DNA from 4 places in the Streptomyces sp. NPDC057445 genome. Region 4 is predicted to be linked to each of the others. Evidence: riboswitches for the same ligand, from Rfam matches in the RefSeq annotation. Region 4 holds a riboswitch; each other region holds the start of a gene.
The links. A riboswitch is a leader RNA that binds a small molecule or an ion and turns the genes downstream of it on or off. The one in region 4 is predicted to bind cobalamin.

Region 1 (4,187 bases), on a different contig from region 4:
GACGCTCTCGAGATCCGAGAGATCCAGTTCATCGACCTCCACGCCGTCGATACCACCGACAGCTTCCCTGGCGACCGCGGGACGCCGGGCGGGCACCAGGACGGCGGCGCCGGCACCGGCAAGCGCCCGTGCCGTCTCCAGTCCGAGGCCCGAATAGCCGCCGGTGACGATCGCCAGTTTTCCTGTGAGGTCGATGCCGCGCACAACGTCCTGTGCGGTGCTTCGGGCGCCGAAGCCCGATTCGATCCTGTGCTGTGGAGTTGCCATGCCTCGAACCTACGAATTGAAGTGCGCTCGAAGACAAGTCGTGGCCGGGTCGACGCCGCATCTCATCCGAATGAACGGTCGTTGTCGCCGGGGGCCTCGAACCCGGACCGCGGTGCCCGGTCGCGAACCACCGTCAACGCCCGGATGTCCAGGATCGATTCGGCGGACCGGGGCCGGGCGGCACCTGCGGAGGCAATGTGCCCGGCCCCGGACGTCGCGCGCGTGGATCAGGACTCGACGACGCCCGACTTGGCGATCGTGATCTTCGCCTTGGGGGCGCCGCTGCGCGAGCCCAGGCCCTCGATCTGCTTGACGATGTCCATGCCCTCGACGACCTCGCCGAAGACGACGTGCTTGTTGTCCAGCCAGTCGGTGACGATGGTGGTGATGAAGAACTGCGAGCCGTTGGTGTTCGGGCCCGCGTTGGCCATGGAGAGCTGGCCCGGCTTGGTGTGCTTGAGCTGGAAGTTCTCGTCGGCGAACTTCTCGCCGTAGATGCTCTTGCCGCCCGTTCCGTTGCCGGCGGTGAAGTCGCCGCCCTGCAGCATGAAGTCGGGGATGACGCGGTGGAACGAAGAGCCCTCGTAGCCGTAGCCGTGCTCGCCGGTGGCGAGCTCGCGGAAGTTCTTGGCGGTCCTGGGGACCACGTCGTCGAACAGCTCGAAGACGATCCGGCCTGCGGGCTTGTCGTCAATGGTGATGTCGAAGAAAACGTTACTCATGGCTTCATCCTGACACCCGCGGTCACAGATCTCACATCGGACCCACCGTGAGAAGGACCGGTGGGACCCCGTGACTCTCGGTCGGCTCCCCGCGAAGGCCGGAGTCGGGCCGGAAGCACCGGCCGTCGACGGATGCCCGGCAGCGCCGCTCGGGACGGGGAGAGGCCCACGGAAAAGGTTCTTCCAGGAGTCGGCATCGGTCCGGCCGAGTGCCGGTTCCATCGCGCCGGCTGCCGGGGCAGGGTCCTGGAGCGGTGCAGCGGTGCAGCGGTCGCTGCCGGTGTCCGGAAGGCGCGCCGCGACCGCACGGCGGCGTCCGGGGACGGCGGCACGGCTCGTGGTCGGCCGTCGCGATCCGTGGACGTGGCAGGCCCATGCCGAGAGGTCGCGTCGCACCTGTCGGGACCAGGTCCGCCGGAACGGACGGGAAGCGGTGCCGGAGCGAGCGGCCCCGCCGATGGCGGGCGTCTTCCCACCGGTGGTGTCCACACGTGCGCTCGTAGCGCATAGTCTGGCTCGTGCAGCTGGTTCGCCCTGTCCGCCAGGCAGGCGCGTCGTAAGAGGGAACCCGGTGGGAATCCGGGACTGCCCCGCAGCGGTGAGTGGGAACGACCGCCGTCATACGCACTGGGCCCGCCCGGGTCCGGGAAGCGACGGCCAGTAGGTGTCCGCCGGGAGACCGGCAGATGTGCCCGCGAGTCCGAAGACCTGCCCGTTGCCCGCACGCGACGTACGCGCGCGGAGATCCCGGTGACCTCGAGGGCGGGTTGGGAGCACCCCGGACGAAAGTCCGGGGAGTACACACCAGGTGGCGGCAGCAACACCGGCCGCCCGGTGCGCCGTTCCTTCGCGCTCTCGACCTGTCCCGGGGTCATATCGGAGACATGCTCGCGAAGGAGAGTTCCGTGACCAGCAAGTCAGCGACCGTGGACGCACGGGCCACCGTGTACGGCTATCCCCGGCAGGGGCGCAACCGGGAACTGAAGAAGGCGATCGAGGGCTACTGGAAGGGCCGCGTCACCGCCGACGCCCTCCGGGACACCGCGTCCGCACTGCGCCGGGCCAACTGGCGGCAACTGACCGAAGCCGGCGTCCACGAGGTGCCCACCGGCGACTTCTCGTACTACGACCACGTTCTCGACACCAGCGTGATGCTCGGCGCGATCCCCGAGCGCCACCGGGCCGCCGTCGCCGCGGAACCCCTGGACGGCTACTTCGCCATGGCTCGCGGCACGCAGGACGTGGCCCCGCTCGAGATGACCAAGTGGTTCGACACCAACTACCACTACCTGGTCCCGGAGCTCGGCCCCGACACCGACTTCTCCGCCGACTCCACCCAGCAGGTCGCCCAGCTGGCCGAGGCGCTCGCGCTCGGTCTCACCCCGCGCCCCGTGCTCGTCGGGCCGGTCACCTATCTGCTGCTGGCCAAGCCCGCCCCCGGCGTCCCCGCGGACTTCGAGCCGCTGACCCTGCTGGACCGTCTGCTTCCGGTGTACGCCGATGTGCTGTCGGACCTGAAGGCCGCGGGCGCCGAGTGGGTGCAGCTTGACGAACCCGCACTCGTTCAGGACCGCACCCCCGCCGAGCTGAACGCCGTCGCCAGGGCGTACCGGGACCTCGGCGGACTCGAGAACCGGCCGCGTCTGCTGGTCGCCTCCTACTTCGACCGGCTCGGTGAGGCACTGCCGGTCCTGGCCAGGACCCCCGTCGACGGCCTCGCGCTCGACTTCACCGGTCCGGCCGCCGCCAACCTCGACGATCTCGCCGCGGTCGGCGGGCTGCCGGGCAGGCGCCTGGTCGCCGGCGTGGTGGACGGCCGCAACATCTGGATCAACGATTACGAGAAGTCCCTCACCACCCTCGCCACCCTGCTGGGCCTCGCGGGCCAGGTCGATGTCGCCGCCTCCTGCTCGCTCCTCCACGTTCCGCTGGACACCGCGGGCGAGCGGGACATCGACCCGCAGATCCTGCGCTGGCTGGCATTCGCCAGGCAGAAGAGCGCGGAGATCGTCACGCTTGCCAAGGGCCTGACCCAGGGCACCGACACGATCGCCGCCGAACTCGCCGCCAACCGGGCCGATCTCGCCTCCCGGGCCGGCTCCGCGATCACCCATGACCCGGCCGTACGGGCCCGGACGGCGGCCGTCACCGACGTCGACGGACGCCGCGCCCAGCCGTACGCCGAGCGGACCGCGGCGCAGCGCGCCCATCTCGGCCTGCCGCTGCTGCCGACCACCACCATCGGCTCGTTCCCGCAGACCGTTGAACTGCGGTCCGCCCGCGCCGACCTGCGCGCCGGCCGGACCGACACCACCGGCTACGAGAAGCGCATCAGGGCCGAGATCGCGGAAAACATCGCCTTCCAGGAGAAGGCCGGGATCGACGTCCTGGTGCACGGCGAGCCTGAACGCAACGACATGGTGCAGTACTTCGCCGAACAGCTGACGGGCTACCTCGCCACCCAGCACGGCTGGGTCCAGTCGTACGGCACCCGCTACGTCCGCCCGCCGGTCCTCGCCGGCGACATCTCCCGCTCCGGGCCGATGACCGTGCGCTGGACCTTGTACGCCCAGTCGCTCACCGACCGGCCGGTCAAGGGCATGCTCACCGGCCCGGTCACCATGCTCGCCTGGTCCTTCGTCCGCGACGACCAGCCGCTCGGCGACACCGCACGCCAGGTGGCGCTGGCCCTGCGCGACGAGGTCACCGATCTGGAGTCCGCGGGCACGTCGGTCATCCAGGTCGACGAACCGGCCCTGCGCGAGACCCTCCCGTTGCGGGCTGCCGACCGGCCCCGCTATCTGGACTGGGCGACAGAGGCGTTCCGCCTCACCACCGGCGGCGTCCGGCCCGGCACCCAGATCCACACGCACATGTGCTACGCCGAGTTCGGCGACATTCTCCAGGCGATCGAGGACCTGGACGCCGATGTCATCAGCCTGGAAGCCGCCCGGTCCCATATGCAGGTCGCCGGTGAACTCGCCACGGCGGGCTACCCGCGGGAGGTCGGACCGGGCGTGTACGACATCCACTCACCCCGCGTACCGGCCGCTGACGAAGCGGCAGCCCTGCTGCGCAAGGGACTTGAGGCGATCCCGCCGGAGCGGCTGTGGGCCAACCCCGACTGCGGCCTGAAGACCCGCGGCTGGGCCGAGACGAGGGCCTCGCTGGAGAACCTCGTCGCGGCGGCGCGCACCG
Region 2 (4,187 bases), on a different contig from region 4:
CGCCGTGCTCAATCTCGTCGGCGCCTTCCTCTCCGTCGAGGTCGCGAAGACGATCTCCGGCGGGATCATCAACGAGAAGGGCATACGCACAGAAGTGATCTTCGCGGCGCTCGTCGGCGCGATTCTGTGGAACCTCTTCACCTGGCTGCTGGGCCTGCCGTCCAGTTCCTCCCACGCGCTCTTCGGCGGTCTCATCGGTGCGGCCGTGATGTCCGCCGGTTTCTCCGCCGTCGACGGCGGCACCATCGTCACCAAGGTCCTGATCCCGGCCGTGGCCGCACCGGTCGTCGCCGGTCTCGCCGCGCTGTTCGCGACGAAGCTGACCTACAGGATCGGCAGCAGGGCCGACCAGAAGGCCACCGCCAAGGGCTACCGCGCCGGCCAGATCGCCTCCGCCGGACTCGTCTCCCTCGCCCACGGCACGAACGACGCGCAGAAGACCATGGGTGTCATCACCCTGGCCCTCGTCACCGGCGGCGTCCTCGTCCCGGGCTCGAACCCTCCGATGTGGGTCATCGTCTCCGCGGGCCTCGCGATCGCGCTCGGCACGTACCTGGGCGGCTGGCGCATCATCCGCACCATGGGCAAGGGCCTGACCGACCTCCAGCCGCAGCAGGGCTTCACCGCCCAGACCAGCGCCGCTACGGTCATCCTCGCCTCCTCGAACCTGGGCTTCTCGCTGTCCACCACCCAGTCCTGCTCCGGCGCCGTCATGGGCGCGGGCCTCGGCCGCAAGGGCGGTGTGGTCCGCTGGTCCACCGCGACCCGGATGTTCGTCGCCTGGGGCCTGACCCTGCCGGCCGCGGGTCTGGTCGGTGCCGCCGCCGAGTTCCTGACCAGTCAGGGCACTTGGGGCATCGCCGTCGTGGCGGTGCTGCTCCTCGCGGGCTCGGGCGTGATCTGGTCGCTCTCGCGCCGCAAGCCGGTCGACCACACGAACGTCACCGACGACGAGCTCACCGAGGCCGGTGCGGAGCCCGCGGGCGTCATCACCAACGCCATCGCGGCCGTCACCCCGCCGCCCACCGTCGCCGCGGCCGAGGAGCTCAAGGCCACCATCCCGGCCCCGGCCGGCGAGTCCAACCCCGCGCCCGCCGCCACGGTCTAAGGAAGAAACGAACCCCATGAAGATCGACTGGGCAGCTCTCGGCTCCGTCTTCGGCGTGAGCCTCGTCGTCACCGTCGCCCTGGTGGGCCTGTTCACCCTGGGCATCGTGGGCCTCGCCAAGCAGGAAGCCGCCTCGGCGCAGGGGGGCTCCGCGGCCCTCACCCGCACGGGCGCGTACGCCTGTTTCGCGCTCTGCGTGGCCGCGGTCGCGTACGGGATCTATCTGATCGTCGTCTGACGGTCGTACACCACCCTGTACGGCAGGAGCCGGGCCTCGTGGACGAGGTCCGGCTCCTGCCGTGTCCGGGGCCCTGTGTGGGACTCCGCACACTGTCCCTGCGCAGGTCAAAGGCGAGTTGACGGTTGTTCTCGACCATGGTGGACTTCCGGAGCCATTACGGCGGCAGAAGAGGAAGCCGGTGCGAATCCGGCGCGGTCCCGCCACTGTCACGGGTGCACTCCCCTCACCGGAGCACCCCGGAGCCAGGAACTCTCTCCCGCCGGTCACGTCGAGCCAGGGCGCGGACCCTGAGTGAGGACGAACATGCCTGCCGATCCGGGGGGCTGGGGGGATGTCTCCCCAGAGATCACTTTCGCGTGCGGTGCTGCTGCCGGACTCTTCGGCGACCTGCTTCTCGGCGATCCGCGCCGCGGGCATCCGGTCGCCGCGTTCGGCCGGACCGCCGCTGCCGTCGAACGGGTGCTGTGGCGCGACCACCGGGGTTGGGGCGCGCTGCACACCGCGTTGTGCGCCGGGGGCGCGGTCGCCGCGGGAGCGCTGGCCGCTGCCTCCGTACGCCGTTCCCGTACCGCCTCGTTCGCCCTGACGGCCGCCGCCACCTGGGCCGTCGTCGGTGGTACGTCGCTGGGCCGGGAGGCCGGGGCGATCGGGGGAGCACTGGCCGCCGGGGACCTCGAGGTCGCCCGCGAGCGGCTGCCGCATCTGTGCGGGCGTGACCCGCAGGCACTGGACGGCCCCGGGATCGCCCGCGCCGTCGTCGAGTCCGTCGCGGAGAACACCTCGGACGCGGTGGTCGGCGCGCTGGTGTGGGGCGCGCTCGGCGGGGTGCCCGGCCTCATCGGCTTCCGTGCCGTCAACACCCTGGACGCCATGGTGGGCCACAGATCCGCCCGCCACCGCAGGTACGGCTGGGCATCGGCGCGGCTCGACGACGCGGCGGGCTGGCCCGGCGCTCGCCTCACCGCCGGACTCGCGGTACTCGCGGGCGGAGATCCACGCGGCGCCGTACGCGCCTGGCGCGCCGATGCCGCGAAGCATCCGAGCCCCAACGCCGGTCCGGTGGAGGCGTCGTTCGCGGGGGCGCTCGGGGTAAGGCTCGGGGGGACGCTCTCGTACGGCGGACGGGTCGAGCACCGTCCCGTGCTCAACGCGGAGGGGCGCACGGTCGAGGTCACGGACATCGAGCGGGCGGTACGGCTCTCGCGGCGCGTGGGCGTCCTGGCCCTCGCGGTGTGCGCGGGCGCGCGGCTCGCATACGGGGCAACGAGGGGGAGGCGCACATGAGGGGCGGCGGACTGCTGGTCGCCGGGACCACGTCGGACGCGGGTAAGAGCGTCGTCACGGCGGGCATCTGCCGGTGGCTCGTGCGCCAGGGCGTGAAGGTCGCGCCCTTCAAGGGCCAGAACATGTCCCTCAATTCGTTCGTGACCCGCGAGGGAGCGGAGATCGGCAGGGCGCAGGCCATGCAGGCCCAGGCGGCGCGCGTGGAGCCCTCGGCGCTCATGAACCCCGTGCTGCTCAAACCGGGCAGCGACCGCTCCAGCCAGGTCGTGCTGATGGGCAGGCCGGTGGGCGAACTGAGCGCGCGCGGGTTCTTCGGGGGGCCCGGGCCCGCGGCGCAGCCGCATTCAGGCGGTGTGTCCCCGGGGAAAGTGCTGCACGGAGGCCGGCGGCAGGAGCTGTTCGAGCCCGTCGTGGAGTGCCTGGCGCAACTGCGCGACACCTACGACGCCGTCATCTGCGAAGGCGCCGGCAGCCCCGCCGAGATCAATCTGCGGCGTACCGACATCGTCAACATGGGCATCGCGCGCGCCGCGCGCCTGCCGGTGCTGGTGGTCGGGGACATCGACCGGGGCGGGGTCTTCGCGCAGTTCTTCGGTACGACGGCGCTGCTCGCGCCGGAGGACCAGGAACTGGTCGCGGGCTATCTGGTCAACAAGTTCCGGGGCGATGTGACGCTGCTGGAGCCGGGACTGGAGATGCTGCACGGGCTGACCGGACGGCGGACGTACGGCGTGCTTCCGTACGCGCACGGGCTCGGCATCGACGAGGAGGACGGCCTGCGCGTCTCCCTGCGGGGCGCCGTCCGCGAGTCCGTGACCTCGGCGCCGGTCGGTGAGGACGTCCTGCGGGTCGCGGTGTGCGCCGTGCCGCTGATGTCCAACTTCACCGACGTGGACGCCCTGGCGGCCGAACCGGGCGTCGTGGTGCGGTTCGTGGACCGCGCGGAAGAGCTCACCGACGCCGACCTGGTGATCGTTCCCGGCACCCGCGGGACCGTGAAGGCGCTCGCCTGGCTGCGCGAACGCGGACTCGCGGACGCGATCGCCCGGCGCGCGGCGGAGGGCAGGCCGGTGCTGGGGATCTGCGGCGGCCTCCAGGCCCTGGGCGAGCGCATCGAGGACGACGTCGAGTCACGTGCCGGTGCGGTCGAGGGCCTCGGGCTGCTGCCGCTGCGGGTGCGGTTCGCGCGCGAGAAGACCCTGGCGCGGCCCGTCGGTGAGGCGCTCGGCGAGCGGGTCGAGGGGTACGAGATCCACCACGGTGTCGCCGAAGTCCTGGGCGGCGAGCCCTTCCTGGACGGCTGCCGGGTGGGGGCGGTGTGGGGGACCCACTGGCACGGCTCGCTGGAGAGCGACGGCTTCCGGCGGGCGTTCCTCCGCGAGGTGGCCGCGGCGGCCGGGCGGCGTTTCGTGCCCGCGCCGGACACGAGCTTCGGCGCCCTGCGCGAGGAGCAGCTCGACCGGCTCGGAGACCTGATCGAGGAACACGCGGACACGGACGCGCTGCTGAAGCTCATCGAGTCGGGCCCGCCCGCCGGGCTGCCGTTCGTTCCGC
Region 3 (4,187 bases), on a different contig from region 4:
CGTTGTCCGTGCGGTAGCGGGTCAGCAGCGAGTCGGCGAGGGCCTGGCCGGTCTCCCAGGCGAGCCGCGAGGGGACGGCCTTGGGGTCGACGGAGTAGAAGTTGCGGCCGGTCGGCAGGACGTTGACGAGGCCGCGCAGGGGGGAGCCGGAGGGGCCCGCGGGGACGAAGCCGCCATTGAGCGCGTGGACCGCGTGGTCGAGTTCGTCGGTCGTGGCGGACAGGCGCGGGACGACCTCGCGGGCGGCGAAGTCGAGGATGTCGGCGACGGCCTGCCCGTGTCCCTCCGCCACGGACGCGACGGCGGCCGGGTCCCAGTCGGCGGCCTCCATCGCCTCGACCAGGGTGCGGGCCGCTGCCTCCGCCTCGTCGGCGGTGGTGCGGGTGGCGGCGGACTCGTCGAGGCCGAGGGCCTCGCGCAGCCCGGGCAGGGCGGTGGTGCCGCCCCAGATCTGGCGGGCACGCAGGATCGACAGGACGAGGTTGACCCGCTCGGGGCCGGTCGGCGCGCCGCCGAGGACATGCAGACCGTCGCGGATCTGGGCGTCCTTGACCTCGCACAGCCAGCCGTCGACATGGAGCAGGAAGTCGTCGAAGCCGTCGTCGTCGGGGCGGTCGTCGAGCCCCAGGTCGTGGTCGAGCTTCGCGGCCTGGATCAGGGTCCAGATCTGGGCGCGGATGGCCGGGAGCTTCGCCGGGTCCATGGAGGAGATCTGCGCGTACTCGTCGAGCAGCTGCTCCAGGCGCGCGATGTCGCCGTAGGAGTCGGCGCGGGCCATCGGCGGGACGAGATGGTCGATGAGGGTGGCGTGCACACGGCGCTTGGCCTGGGTGCCCTCGCCCGGGTCGTTGACCAGGAACGGGTAGATCAGCGGCAGATCGCCGAGCGCCGCGTCCGGGGCGCAGGCGGCGGACAGGCCGGCGTTCTTGCCGGGCAGCCACTCCAGGTTGCCGTGCTTGCCGAGGTGGATCATCGCGTCGGCGCCGAAGCCTCCCCCAGAGCCTTCGGCCTGGGAGGTACCCCCAGTCGTCTGCGGGGCCGCGATCCAGCGGTAGGCGGCGAGATAGTGGTGGGAGGGCGGCAGATCGGGATCGTGGTAGATCGCGATCGGGTTCTCGCCGAAGCCGCGCGGGGGCTGGATGACGATGACCAGGTTTCCGCGGCGCAGGGCGGCGAGCACGATGTCGCCCTCGGGATTGCGGGAGCGGTCCAGGAACATCTCGCCGGGCGCCGGGCCCCAGTGCTCCTCGACGTGCTCGCGCAGCTCGGCGGGCAGGGTCGCGTACCAGCGCCTGTAGTCGGCCGCCGGGATGCGGACCGGATTGCGGGCGAGCTGCTCCTCGGTGAGCCAGTCCTGGTCGTGGCCGCCCGCCTCGATGAGCGCGTAGATCAGCTCGTCGCCGTCGCCGGACTCGAGACCCGGGACCTCCTCCGTACCGAAGTCGTAGCCTTCCGACCGCAGGCGGCGCAGGAGGGAGACGGCGGACGCGGGGGTGTCCAGGCCCACGGCGTTGCCGATCCGGGAGTGCTTGGTCGGGTACGCGGACAGGACGAGCGCGAGGCGCTTGTCGGCGTTCGGGATGTGGCGCAGCCGGGCGTGGCGCACGGCGATCCCCGCGACGCGGGCGGCACGCTCGGGGTCCGCGACGTACGCCGGGAGTCCGTCCTCGTCGATCTCCTTGAAGGAGAACGGGACGGTGATGAGGCGCCCGTCGAACTCGGGCACGGCGACCTGGCTGGCGGCGTCCAGCGGGGACAGTCCCTCGTCGTTCTCCTCCCAGGAGCTGCGCGATCCGGTCAGGCACAGGGCCTGGAGCACAGGTACGTCGAGCCCGGCGAGCGCGCCCGCGTCCCAGGACTCGTCGTCGCCGCCGGCCTGTGCCTCTGCGGGCCGGGTGCCGCCGGCGGCGAGGACGGTGGTGACGACGGCGTCGGCGCCGCGGAGCCGGTCGAGGAGTTCGGGCTCGGGGGCGCGCAGGGAGGCGACGTAGAGGGGGAGCGCCCGGGCGCCCGCGTCCTCGACGGCGTCGCAGAGGGTGCCGACGAACGCGGTGTTGCCGCTCATGTGGTGGGCGCGGTAGTAGAGCACGGCGACGGTCGGTCCGTCGGTGCTCCTCGCCTCGCGGTCCAGGTGGCCCCATGTGGGCGCGGGGGCCGGGGGCTCGAAGCCGTGACCCGTCAGCAGGACCGTGTCGGACAGGAACCGGGCGAGCTGTTCCAGATTGTCCGGGCCGCCGTGCGCGAGGTAGGCGTGCGCCTCTGCGGCGATGCCGATGGGGACGGTGGACGCCTCCATCAGCTGGGCGTCGGGGGCCTGTTCACCGGTGAGGACCACGACGGGCTTCTGCTGGGCGAGCAGGATGTCGAGGCCCTCCTGCCAGGCGCGGATGCCGCCGAGGAGGCGTACGACCACGAGGTCGGCGCCGTCCAGCAGGCCGGGGAGGTCCTCGAGCGGGAGGCGGGAGGGGTTGGCGAAGCGGTACCCGACCGGACCCGCAGCCGCGCGTGCGCTGAGCAGGTCGGTGTCGGAGGTCGACAGCAGCAGGATCGTCGCGTGCGTCATCGCGTGCGCAGGCCTTCCTCGGGGTGTCCGCGCCCCGGGTGGTCGTGAGGACGGCGGGAGTTCCTGGCTCACCGGACCTCGGGGTGAGGCCTGGCTGACAGTGGCGGGACCGCGCCGGATTCGCACCGGGCTTCCTCCCTAGGGTCCTGGGACCCTGTGCCGTTTGCATAGTAGAGGCTGCCGCCCGGCTGCAGGGCGGCCACCTGGAAGGACGTCGGTATGCTCGCCGCCATGCCGCCCACACCGACAACACCCCCGGACCCGGGCGAACCTCGCATACGGGACCGGGACGACGCCTGCCCCGGCGCACTGCGGCTGCATGCGGCGGACGACGGGCACCTGGCCCGACTCCGCCTGCCTGCGGGCACTTTGACGACTCATCAGGTATCTGTGCTGGTCGACGCGGCGGAGCGGCTGGGCGACGGTGCGCTGAGCATCACCTCCCGTGGGAACGTGGAGCTGCGCGGCCTCGGCGAGGGATGCGGGGCACGGCTCGCGGCGCTGCTCCGGGAGGCCGGGCTGCTCCCCTCCGACACCCATGAGCGGGTGCGCAACGTCATGGCCTCGCCTCTCGCCGGACTCGACGGACTCGGCTGCGCCGACGTGCAGTTGTGGGCGCGGGAGCTGGACGAGCTGCTGTGCGCGAGCGAGCGGGCGGCGGGACTCTCCGGCCGCTTCCTGTTCGCCCTGGACGACGGGCGGGGCGATGTGGCGGGTCTGGGCGCGGATGTGACCTTGCTCGCAGAGCCGGGCGGTACCGCCGTCGTACGGATCGGACCGGGGACCTTTCCCGTCCGCGCCGCCGACGCCCCGCGGGCGGCCGTCGCGGCCGCAGAGGCGTTCCTCGCCGCGGCAGAGGCGGCGGGCACCGGGGCGTGGCGGGTACGGGAGCTACCCGCCGGGCAGGACATGGCGGTGGACGCGTATCTGCGGGGTGCGGGCATCGAACCCGTAGGGCGAACGACTGCCGACAGCGCTGCCCGTCCGCCGCTGCCGGGCACACATCGGGCCGGTCCGCCGCCCGGGATCGTTCAAGGCCCCGCCGCCTGGGCCCTTTCCGTCGCCGCCCCGCTCGGGCGGCTCACGGCGGCGCAGGCGCGCGCGCTGCTTCCCGCGCCCGAGGGCGACGTACGCCTCACCCCCTGGCGCGGGGTCGTCGTGCCCGGCTTCGCGGACCGGGCGGCGGCCGGGACGCGGCTCACGCAGCTCGACGACGCGGGGCTGATCACCGGCCCTGACTCCCCCTGGTACGGCGTCGGCGCCTGCACCGGCCGGCCCGGGTGCGCCAAGTCCCTGGCCGACGTACGGGCCGACGCGACACCGGGCCGGGGCGGGCTGCCCGTGTACTGGTCGGGCTGCGAGCGGCGGTGCGGTCGTCCGCAGGGGGAGTACGTGGACGTCGTGGCCACCGCGGACGGCGCGTACCGGGTGACCGTGCACGGCGCCGCCGTACCCGTACCGTCGCGCGCGCAGCTCGCCGACACCATCGCCACCGTCCGAACCCGCACGACGACGAAATGAGCAGGAGCAGAGTGTTCGACTACGAGAAGGACGGCGCGGAGATCTACCGCCAGTCCTTTGCCACCATCCGCGCAGAGGCCGACCTCGCCGCGCTTCCGGCCGA
Region 4 (4,187 bases):
GGAACACTCCTCGTCGGTGCCCGGCACGAGCGGGCGGCAGTCATGGCAACACTCCACGAGCGGAAGACCTACCGCGAAGCCATCATGAAGGCTCTGTACGAGACCACGGAAGGCAATCGCCTCCTCGGTGTCACCGGGACGAAGCTGCGCGACGACCTCGAGGTCCCTGAGCAGGATCTGGCCGCCGCCTGCGCATACCTGGAGGGCGAAGGACTCGTCACCGTCGACTGGGCCCGGGGAAACACACCCACGATGGTCACACTGACACACCAGGGAATCCTGCTCATGGAGGCCGAAGAGGAAGGACGCGGCTGACACGGCGCGGCCTCACCCGGTCAGGGACCTGAGCGACCCAAAAAGATCGCTTATGCCAGAAACGCACCTCGGACATACGATGGTGAGTGGGCCGGTGCACTCTCACGTGCAACCGACCCGGAAGGGCGGCCCCGGTGTGTAAACGCCGGGGCCGTTGCGCACGGTCGGTGCGACGGCAGCGAACAGGGCCGGAGTGAGCCGCCCGGAGGCGCCGGCAGCGTGTGCCGCACGGCAGACGAAGGAGGCCCGGCAGCCGCGCCCCCCACCGACGAGACCACTTCCCATGACCCCATGTCGACGCACCCGCCCCCGTGGCCTCAGCGCCGCTGACGGCAGTCCGGGAGCTGGCAGCCGGCCACCGGCGTATCCGTGCGCCTCGCCGAAGCGGGAGCCACCGTCCAGTCTCGTAGGCCCAATTCGCTGATGGAGCAGTGCAGTCGTGCATACGATTCGTCTGCTCCCATCCCGATCCGGAGCGACAACCGAATGCGTACGCGACTGTCATGGTCTGCAGCGTGGAGCCTCGAGCCTGGCCCACGCGAAGCCGGCACGCCCCAACGCCCCGATCAAAGTGGGCCTCACCGTGCAGGGCCCCGACGGAACCCTCTTCAAGGGCAGCATCAGGACGAAGGGGCACAACGGGATCCTGCCGGGCTCGCGTGCCCGGCGCCGCGTCGCCTCGGCTGCGAGGTCCGCCACGCCTCCCGGCTCGTCTACTCCGACGGGCTGGACCTCGACAACACCTCCGCGGCCACCCCGATCGGGATGGGCTGCCGGGTCTGCGAACGCCTCGACTGCCCGCAACGCGCCGTACCGCCCCTGGGCCGGCCGCTGACCATCGACGAGAACAGCAGCACCTTCGTTCCCTATCCCGTCGCGGACACGCAGAACTGAGCACCCGGCGCCGCGGCACGTTCCGCCGCCGTTACGCGCGCAGCCGTCGGGCCTCCTGCGGGGTCACGGGCTCTCCCGCCCGGACGGAGTGCAGGACATGGGCCAGGACCTCCGCCCCTCTGACCACCCTGGGACCCGGCCGGTTGAAGTAGGCCGGACCGTCGAGGATCCACGCCTCGCCCCTGCGTACGGCCGGCAGATCGTCCCAGCCCGGAAGCGACGTGAGCAGATCGCTCTCTTGCAGTGTGCGCTCGGGGGCGAACCCGCACGGCATGACGAGGACGACGTCCGGACGTGCGGCACGTACCGCGTCCCACTCCATGGGCTTGGTGTGTTCGCCCGGCGACGCCAGCAGCGGCTGCCCGCCGGCGCAGGCGATCTGCTCGGGAACCCAGTGGCCGGCAGGCCAGAGCGGATCGAGCCATTCGACGGCCACCACGCGGGGCCGCGGCAGCCCGGCGGTCAGCCGTTCCACCTTCGCCAGTCGCTCACGCAGTTCCGATCGCCGCTGTTCGGCCCGCTCGGGTACGCCCAGCAGCGCACCCACCCGGACCAGGCAGTCCAGCACATCGCCCAGGGTCCGGGGCTCCAGGCTCAGCACCCTGGGCCCGGGCCCGCCGTCCAGCACCCGTACGGCCCGGGACACCCCGCTGTACGACACCGCGCACACGTCGCACACGTCCTGGGTGAGGACCACGTCGGGGGCGAGCTCCGTGAGGGCGGCGGTGTCCAGGGTGTAGAGCGAGGAACCCGAGTGCGCCGCCCCGCCCACCGCGTCGGAGATCTCCCGGCTGCTGAGCGCGTCCGCCGAGAACTGCGCGGCGGTGACCACGGGGACGGCCTCCACATCGCGGGGCGGCCAGTCGCATTCGTGCGTGCGGCCCACCAGGTCGCCGATCAGACCGAGCTCGGCCACGATGTCGGTGGCTGCAGGGAGCAGCGAAACGATGCGCATCCTCCGACCCTAGGGTCTTTCGTCCGGATCGGGCCGGATCGGTGAGAGGGGTCCGGCGGACGAGAGAGCCGGGACCCGGCCGTGCCGGACGGCGGGGTGAGTCGGTGGTTGACTCCTGCGCCCCAAGAGGCGAGCCGTGCGGGGCGGAGAGGGCGGGGAAGGAAGGCAGCCGGTCCGGCTTCGCCGGTCGGGCTGGTCGGGCTCGTCGCGGGAGCGGATACCCTGGCGCTGCAGCTGGTTCGCGCCCGTCAGCCAGGCGGGATGCGTCGTAAGAGGGAACCCGGTGGGAATCCGGGACTGCCCCGCAGCGGTGAGCGGGAACGACCGCCGTCATACGCACTGGACCCGGATGGGTCCGGGAAGCGACGGCCAGTAGGTGCCTCGTCCTTATGGACAGGGGCGTGCCCGCGAGTCCGAAGACCTGCCGCTGCCCGTACGCCACTGGTGCGTGCGGTGCCGCTTGCCGCGACTCGCGAAGGAGAGTTGACGTGGCCGACCGAACCGCCACCCTGCCCGCGCCTGCCACCCGCAAGGCCCCGGCCGATTCCCGGGTGACCCTCGCACACATCATGAGCGAGCACGACACCAATCTGTACGGCACCATCCATGGCGGCATGGTGATGAAGCTGATCGACGACGCAGCCGCGGCCGCTGCCGGGCGTCACGCCGACGGGCCCGCCGTGACCGTCTCGGTCGACCGGCTGACGTTCATCTCCCCGGTCCGGGCAGGTGATCTTCTGAGCGTGCATGCCGAACTGGAGCGCGCCGGGCGGACGTCCATGACCGTTGCGGTCCGGGTGACCCCCGAGCGGTGGAACGCCTCAGGCCCCGTCGCCGAAGTGGCCACCGGGCGGCTGACGTTCGTCGCGATCGACACCGACGGCAGACCGCGTAGCGTTCCGGCACTCGATACCGCGGTCGCCGACGGACCCTGAGCCGTCCGTCCCTACCGTGACTCCGCACGGGGCGGCCGCGCCTCCGCCCCGTCCGGAATCGCGCCCGCACGCACGGGACGTGGCTCGTTGCTCCGCCTTCGGGCGTGGTCGAAGCCGTTGGTTCCGGAACCCCCGCGCGGGCGCTTCCACCCGGCACGCCGCCTTTCGTCAGGCGAGCCACGGCCCAGGTAGCGGGAGCGGCGGGAGTCGGTCACGAGCACAACCGTCGTGCCTCGGTGAGCCCCCTTCGGGTCCCGACCGAGACTATTGCCCATTATTCGTAGTTGCATAGGGTTCGCGAGATGCGACGAACGAGTGCGGGTTCGTGTCCCCGACACGGCTCGCCCGCTCCGCGACGTGCGCCGGCCACCGGCCCACCGCGGTGAGAGGAACCACGGAATGAAGAACAGGCTCCGGCTGTCCTTGCTGCTGGCCCCGGCCACGGCTCTGTTGGTGGCGGGCTGCGGGAGCGCCGCCCCGCAAGACGCCCCATCGACGGATTCGGCCGCCAAGGGCTTTCCGGTCACGGTGTCCAACTGCGGTGTGAAGACCACCTATCAGCGCGCGCCACAGCGAGCGGTGTCGCTGAACCAGCACGCGACCGAGGTGATGCTCGCGCTCGGGCTGGAGAAGTCGATGGTGGGCACCGGCTACCTCGACGACAAGATCCTGCCGGAGTACCGGGCCGCCTACGACGGACTCAAGGTTCTGTCCAAGGAGTACCCGTCCTTCGAGGCACTCCTGACCGCCGAACCGGACTTCGTCTACGGCGGGTTCGCCAGCACCTTCGACGAGAAGGAGGGTCGCAGCCGCGCCGCGTTCACCAAGGCCGGGATCAACACCCACCTCAACATCGAGGAATGCTCCTCCGGGCCCGTGACGATGGACAAGATGGACGAGGAGATCCGGGCCCTCGGCAAGATCTTCGGCGTCGCGGGCCGGGCGGAGCAGCAGGTCAAGAAGCTGCACGGCACGCTGGACGCCGTCGAGGAGAAGCTGTCCGGCGTCACCCCCACCAAGCTCTTCGTGTACGACAGCGGCGACAAGACCGCATTCACTGCAGGCGGTACGGGCATAGGCAACGAGAT

Region 1: linked by a shared signal. The riboswitch ahead of metE (5-methyltetrahydropteroyltriglutamate--homocysteine S-methyltransferase) and the one ahead of ACFU5O_RS34190 (acyl-CoA thioesterase) in region 4 are both predicted to bind cobalamin.
Region 2: linked by a shared signal. The riboswitch ahead of ACFU5O_RS27220 (cobalamin biosynthesis protein) and the one ahead of ACFU5O_RS34190 (acyl-CoA thioesterase) in region 4 are both predicted to bind cobalamin.
Region 3: linked by a shared signal. The riboswitch ahead of cobN (cobaltochelatase subunit CobN) and the one ahead of ACFU5O_RS34190 (acyl-CoA thioesterase) in region 4 are both predicted to bind cobalamin.

The regions. Positions count from the first base shown of each region.
Region 1 is NZ_JBHVDH010000036.1:69-4,255, reverse strand. Features, by position in the region: gene ACFU5O_RS35915 (SDR family NAD(P)-dependent oxidoreductase) at 1-267, opposite strand, end outside; gene ACFU5O_RS35910 (peptidylprolyl isomerase) at 495-989, opposite strand; cobalamin riboswitch at 1,498-1,720, shown strand; gene metE (5-methyltetrahydropteroyltriglutamate--homocysteine S-methyltransferase) at 1,895-4,187, shown strand, end outside.
Region 2 is NZ_JBHVDH010000016.1:63,140-67,326, forward strand. Features, by position in the region: gene ACFU5O_RS27210 (anion permease) at 1-1,108, shown strand, start outside; gene ACFU5O_RS27215 (hypothetical protein) at 1,125-1,346, shown strand; cobalamin riboswitch at 1,471-1,622, shown strand; gene ACFU5O_RS27220 (cobalamin biosynthesis protein) at 1,653-2,633, shown strand; gene ACFU5O_RS27225 (cobyric acid synthase) at 2,630-4,187, shown strand, end outside.
Region 3 is NZ_JBHVDH010000006.1:127,215-131,401, forward strand. Features, by position in the region: gene cobN (cobaltochelatase subunit CobN) at 1-2,563, opposite strand, end outside; cobalamin riboswitch at 2,602-2,736, opposite strand; gene ACFU5O_RS16290 (cobalamin biosynthesis protein CobG) at 2,795-4,084, shown strand; gene ACFU5O_RS16295 (precorrin-8X methylmutase) at 4,081-4,187, shown strand, end outside.
Region 4 is NZ_JBHVDH010000029.1:16,269-20,455, reverse strand. Features, by position in the region: gene ACFU5O_RS34205 (hypothetical protein) at 43-315, shown strand; partial or broken gene ACFU5O_RS34200 (short-chain fatty acyl-CoA regulator family protein) at 994-1,209, shown strand; gene ACFU5O_RS34195 (cobalamin-binding protein) at 1,241-2,164, opposite strand; cobalamin riboswitch at 2,383-2,608, shown strand; gene ACFU5O_RS34190 (acyl-CoA thioesterase) at 2,653-3,099, shown strand; gene ACFU5O_RS34185 (ABC transporter substrate-binding protein) at 3,499-4,187, shown strand, end outside.